Linked DNA regions of Desulfatibacillum aliphaticivorans DSM 15576. The protein of the gene in region 2 interacts with the protein of the main gene of each other region in a pairwise test. Links are inferred from orthologs where the notes say so. Each region holds a gene or a part of one and is shown on either strand. Other genes may lie near its edges.

Evidence for each region.
Region 1: the proteins of selB (region 2) and serC interact in binary tests that used the Escherichia coli proteins (3 or more experiments, as listed by UniProt). The link is inferred for Desulfatibacillum aliphaticivorans DSM 15576 from one-to-one orthologs.

The regions. Positions count from the first base shown.
Region 1 is NZ_AUCT01000009.1:136,529-139,663, forward strand. The notes cover bases 66-2,875. They hold serC (3-phosphoserine/phosphohydroxythreonine transaminase), read right to left. Parts: upstream 2,109-2,875; coding sequence 1,023-2,108; downstream 66-1,022. Other genes in these bases: G491_RS0110505 (PDDEXK family nuclease), read left to right, coding at 66-505; serA (phosphoglycerate dehydrogenase), read left to right, coding at 2,333-2,875. Outside these bases: more of G491_RS0110505, read left to right, coding at 1-65; more of serA, read left to right, coding at 2,876-3,135. UniProt on the Escherichia coli protein: Catalyzes the reversible conversion of 3-phosphohydroxypyruvate to phosphoserine and of 3-hydroxy-2-oxo-4-phosphonooxybutanoate to phosphohydroxythreonine. Is involved in both pyridoxine and serine biosynthesis.
Region 2 is NZ_AUCT01000029.1:83-3,288, reverse strand. What follows is about bases 225-3,105. They hold selB (selenocysteine-specific translation elongation factor), read right to left. Parts: upstream 2,677-3,105; coding sequence 772-2,676; downstream 225-771. Other genes in these bases: G491_RS31920 (DUF2333 family protein), read right to left, coding at 225-726. In the rest of the region: more of G491_RS31920, read right to left, coding at 1-224. UniProt on the Escherichia coli protein: Translation factor necessary for the incorporation of selenocysteine into proteins. It probably replaces EF-Tu for the insertion of selenocysteine directed by the UGA codon. SelB binds GTP and GDP.

The DNA.
Region 1 (3,135 bases), on a different replicon or contig from region 2:
AGAGGTCAACGAGCGTTCCGAGTCTCGCAAAAAGGCTCCTTGGTCGGGTTATTGGTTTGTCAATGTTGGAGAATGCGAAAGGCGCACCTGGAAAGATAACATTCGATACAACTTCTTGGGAGCGGGTGGCGGCAAGTGGTTTTCCAACGGTCTGAAAAGGCTGCAACCCGGCGATAAGATTTTCGCCTACCTTAAGGGGGTGGGCTACGTCGGCTTTGGTGAAGTCACCCATAAAGCAGTCATGATTGACCAGTTTATGGTCAATGAAGATGGAGCCGAAAAGCCTTTGTCAGAAGCTCAGCTAACGGCTCCACAGGCCACTGATGGCCTGGCTGATCCTGATCTATCTGAATGGGCTGTCCGCGTGGTTTGGCGCAAGACGTTTTCCAAAGAAGAGGCCAAGACATTTAAAGGAGTATTCGCCAATCAGAACATTGCATGCAAACTGAGGCACCCGGAAACTGTGGAATTTTTGGTCAAGGAGTTTGATGTTTTAGAGCAGTGAAAAATTGCAGAGGGCGGCTGTCATGTTTCACCCCCTTGAATTAGTCTCATTGCGCAAAATACCATCCGCCAATTAATGTCGGCTCTGATCCTTCATCAAGTATGGCATGCTCGTTCGACGCCGGGCGCTCCTGTCATACAACAAGATGGGATAGCTTTTATACAGTATAGGTCGCCGAAAATTTGACCGTATAGTCAATGGGCAATAGCGGCCTTGTGTTTTTGGAGGGTTTTGGGAAAAAACGTGTCGAGTTTTGCGTCGACCTATGGGGGGGATGGGGGCCTATCTCAAATGGTTCTGCCCCAAAAAGAAAAAAGGAGCTTCCTTCGGAAGCCCCTTTGTTTCTTTTTGTTTTTTTGGTCGGGGCGAGAGGATTTGAACCTCCGACCCCTTGAACCCCATTCAAGTGCGCTACCAGGCTGCGCTACGCCCCGACGAAAAACGCTTTATACTCCTGCGACCGCTCTGTGTCAAGCGATCTTATCGCCTTTTTTCGGCGATTATCAAAAAAAAGAACTTAGCCGTTCTTTTTCTCGAATTCCTTCATGAAATCCACCAGGGCTTCGATGCCTTCCTGGCTCGTGGGATTGTAGATGGATGCGCGGCATCCGCCCACGGAGCGGTGGCCTTTGAGTCCGCCCAGGCCGTTTTCCAGGGCTTGGGCCACAAAGGCTTTTTCCAGGTCTTCGCTGGGGAGGCGGAAGGTCACGTTCATCAAAGAACGGGAGTCCTTGTCCGCGGTTCCGGAGTAGAAGTCGCTGGAATCGAAAATCGAGTACAGGGTGTCCGCTTTTTTGCGGTTCCTGGCTTCCATTTTCTCCAGGCCGCCGATGGTTTCCTCGATCCACTTGACCACCAGGCCCACCGTGTAAATGGCGAAGCAGGGGGGCGTGTTGTACATGGAGTTCTTGTCGGCGAACGTGGTGTACTTGAACATGGAGGGCAGGCTTGCGGGAACCCTTTCCAGCATGTCCTTGCGGATGATGGCCACGCATACGCCTGCGGGGCCCATGTTCTTTTGGGCGCCGGCGTAGATAAGGCCGAACTTGGAGACGTCTATGGGCCTGCTCAGGATGTCGGAGGACATGTCCGCGATCAGGGGGACGTTTCCTGCTTCCGGAAAATCGTTGTAGGCCGTTCCCTTAATAGTATTGTTGGAGGTAATGTGCACGTAGGCGGCATTGGGATCCAACGGAATATTTTTGGGAATGTAGCAGAAATTCCTGTCTTCGGAGGAAGCGGCCACGTTGACGGTCTTGCCCATGGCCTGGGCTTCCTTGATGGCCTTGGAGGACCATGTGCCGGTGTTCACGTAGTCGGCGGATTGGCCTTCGGGCAGCAGGTTCATGGGAACCAGCGCAAACTGGGTGCTGGCGCCGCCCTGCATGAACAGGACCTGAAAATCGTCGCCCAGGCCCATGAGGCGGTTTATTCTTTCCACGGTTTCGTTGATCACGTCGTCGAACCATTTGGAGCGATGGCTGACTTCCATGATGGACATGCCCGAGCCTTTGAAGTCCAAGAGCTCGGCCTGGATTTCTTCAAGCACCGGCAGCGGGAGGGCGGCCGGTCCTGCATTGAAATTGTGAATTCTGTTTTTCATGGTAATTGTTTTCCTTGTGGTTATGCGCCGCTTTTTTTCCCCGGCTTTAAGTAGTCCGTTTGGATACATGTTCCGATTGTGGGTGTCAAGTGTAAAATTGGCGTGAGGACCATCGCTTTGGTCTTGACATTGCCGAATATCCTATTAGTATAACAAACTTTTCCCGATAGGGCTTAAAAGGCCCCCTGGGCGGAAACTCACGCTATTAAATAATGGAGACAAAAATGAAAGTACTTGTAAGCGACAAACTCGGAGAAGCTGGAATCCAGCTCTTTGAGGAAGCCCAAGGGATCGAGGTGGACGTAAACACCGGCCTCGAACCCGCTGAGCTCAAAAAAATCATCGGCGATTACGACGCGATAGTCATCCGCAGCGCCACCAAAGTGACCGAAGAGCTTTTGGACGCCGCCCCCAACCTGAAGGTGGTGGGCCGCGCCGGCATCGGTCTGGACAATGTGGACATTCCCGCAGCCACCAAAAGGGGCGTGGTCGTTATGAACACCCCGGGGGGCAACGTCGTCACCACCGCCGAGCACGCCATATCCATGATGTTGTCCCTCACCCGCAACATCCCCCGCGGGACCGCATCCCTCAAAGCCGGCAAGTGGGACAAAAAACTGCTCCAGGGCAAGGAAATCTTCAACAAGACCCTGGGCGTCATCGGCTTCGGCAACATCGGCTCCATCGCGGCCGACAGAGCCAGAGGGCTTCGCATGAACGTGATCGTGGCCGACCCCCACGTCACGCCCGAGCGCATTGAAAAGGCCGGCTTCGAGGCCGTCAGCCTGGACGAACTGTACGAGCGCTCCGACTACATCACGGTTCACGTGCCCAAGATGAAGGAAACCATCGGCCTTCTGAACAAGGACGCCTTCGCCAAGATGAAAAAAGGCGTGATGGTCATCAACTGCGCCCGCGGCGGCATCGTGGACGAAGCGGACCTGTACGACGCCATCCAGGAAGGCAAAGTCGCCGGCGCCGCTCTGGACGTTTTCGCAACCGAGCCTCCCGGAGTCATCCCCCTGTT
Region 2 (3,206 bases):
GTAGAATCTGGCCTGTCCCTTTTTCAGGCGCTCCTTGTATTTTTCCATTTCCTTGAGGCCCGTGGAGTAGGCGCCTTCGGCAGAGGGAAAGACAAGGCTTTTGGCGCCGATCATGAACTGGTTCATGGCCAGTTCCAGATTGGGGTCGAAAGAGTCGGTGTCGCCGGTGCGGGAAAGGCGCTTGGCCAGATTTTCCGTGGTGCGGCGGGTGGCTTCCAGGACTCCAAGCTGAAATTCGTTGACGTTGTCCGTAAACTGGCGGGTGATGTCATTGGGACGCCAGCCCCAGAACCGGCCGTCCAGTTCGTATTGCATGGGCTTCATGGCCTGCTCTACAAAAAAGACGCCCTTGGGAAAGTTGGAATGTACGACCGGAGCGGCATGCGAAGAAGCTGCAGGCGCGGCCTTGTGCGTGGTTTCTTCCTTAACGGCCGGAGCAGTGTGGGATTCCGCGGCGGCTGCTGTATCATGCGCGGCAGCGGCTGCCGTATCGTGGGAGACCGCTTTCGCAGGCGTTGTTGTGTGGCTGCTGACTGTGGCATGCGAGTTGGAGGCGGTCTGATATTGCGGGGATTCCACGCCTCCGGAGAAAACCATGATGGACAGCAGGATCATAAAAACCACCATGCCTATAAACACATAGGCCATGTGCTTCCTGTCCTGCATCCAGATCCAGAGGGCGGATCCCCATTGGCTTATTTTAGCGAGAACTGCATCTTTATCCATGGTAATTTTCCTTTCCGGTTTCCAATAGGGCGCTTCAAAAGAGTGTTATCGCAGCTTCCGGTTGTCCCCCACCCGCAAGGTGAGCCTGATGGAGTCGAAATGCTCCATAAGGGGGATGACGTATTTTCTGGAAGCTCCGGTCATTTCCTTGAACTGGGGCATGGAAATCTCCCCGTTTTCCTTTAAAAAGGCCGTGAGCCTGTCCTTCAGGTCCTGGATGGCGCCGGCGTCAAAATATAAGTCTTCCTTGACCTTTACGATGGTTTGTTCGCTCACCATATGGGAAATCAAGTCCTTGGTTTTGGCCGGGTCCAGGGACATGGATTGGACGATCTCCTTGAGATACGGAGGCATGAGCTTGCCGTCCTTGTAAGCCTGGGCGATCTTGGCCCGGACCTCCTCCTGGTCCTGCTGCAGGGAAACCGTGTGGGACGCCAGCCGGATCAGGTCCTCTTCCAGGACCGCCAGGCCCGCGGAGGTCATGATTTCCAAAAGCATATGAAAGGTCTTAGCGCTCAGGATCGGCGGGAACTTGCTTTTCAGCTCTTCCTTGGGCATGCCGTTTTTCAGGGGATTGGCCTTGTGGTAATCCTCCATATACGAGACGGCCCGCTTTTCCAGGGAGTCCATGATTTTTTTATGCAGGTAGGTCTTGCTTTCCTTGTCCACAGTCACCAGGGTTTTCTGGGACAGGAGTTTGTTTGTCATTTCCTGCAGCTTCTTGGCCGGAAGATTGGTCATGACCAGCAACTGGGCGAAAGACGCGCCAGCGTAACTGGCCCCCGAAACAAGCTGGCTGACCATTTCCATGGGATCGGCGTCCAAAAGCATTTCCAGGTGCTCGATCACTTCGGGCCTGTTGGCTTTGTGCTTGGTAGGGACCGGGTTTAAAATGCGGCCGCCGCCGATAGTATCCACCGGGGAATAGCTGCGGATGACAAAATGGTCGTCCTTGACCACGGTCACGGGAGCGTCCAGCCGCATTTGGGCCAAAGCGCTTTCTCCGGGGAGCAGTTCGTTTTTGTTCAACAGGATCACGTGGCCCATGATTTCGCTGGAACCGGTGTGAAAACGCACCTTTTGGCGGGTTTTGATGGGCTTGGTCAGGCTCTTTAAGGCCTCCAAATGAATGTCCACCATATAGCTGGGGAATAAAGCCCCCGGCGAGGCCAGGACGTCGCCCCGGTTGACCGATTCCTTTTCCAAACCCTGGAAATTGATCGCCGTGCGCATGCCGGACTGGGCTTCGTTCATGGCGTCGTTATGCACCTGAATGCCCCGGACCTTGGACATGACGCCCGAAGGATAGATCTCCACGGGATCGCCCACCTGAATCTTTCCGGACGTCAGGGTGCCGGTGATGACCGTGCCGAATCCGTGCATGGTGAACACCCGGTCCACGGGCAGGCGAAACAGCCCGGAAGGCGGAAGATCTGGGATTTTTTTGCAAATGGAGTCCAGGATGGACTTGAACTCCTCCATGCCCTGGCCGGTGACGGACGAAACATGGACAATGGGGGCGTCTTCCAGAAAGGTGCCCTGGAGATATTCCATGACGTCTTCGGTCACCATCTCCAGCCATTCTTCGTCCACCATGTCCGATTTGGTCAGAACCACCATGCCGTGTTCGATGGCCAGCAGCGAGCAGATGTCCAGATGCTCCCGGGTCTGGGGCATGACGCCTTCGTCCGCGGCGATGACCATGGCCACCACGTCGATTCCCGTGGCCCCGGCCACCATGTTTTTTACGAATTTTTCATGGCCGGGCACGTCCACAATGCCCACCCGCTGCCCGCTGGGAAGGTCAATGGACGCAAAGCCCAGCTCTATGGTGATTCCCCGGGCCTTCTCCTCCTGGAGGCGGTCCGTGTCAATGCCCGTAAGGGCCTTAATCAGGCTTGTCTTGCCGTGGTCAATATGGCCGGCGGTGCCTAAAACGATTTGCTTCATAATGCGTCGGATTTATCGTTTGATTGTTTTTTTCTGAAATGCTCCCGGATGTATACGATTCCCAACAAAAAGCATCCCAGAACAATTCCCCACGCAAGATGAACCTCCGGGCGAAAAAGGCGCATGAGGACGACGGAAAATATGATCGTAAGTACTATTCGGATTGCTAAAACCACGCTTTAACTCCTGCCCTGGTAGAATTCCGTACAAGATAAAATCTATATAATTTATGGGTCAACGCGTCAATGATAAGTTTGTTTCAGACCTCGGCTTGGAAAAGACTAAACTGGGGGCTAAGGGAAATGATGGGAAGGCGGCGACTGATTCCAAATTGCGGCCATTCGAGTCATTTGCTCATTCATTTTCATGACTTTGTATCCATATCCAGCCTCCCTCCACGAGGATGACGGAGGATGGCGGCCGTAGCAGCCGTGCTGTGTTGTTGGGTTTCGCGGCGGCGACGCAAACGTTAAAATCGATTTAGGCGGGATGCACTTTCTTTACTTCAAAGAGCTGTTTCAGCGCTCTAC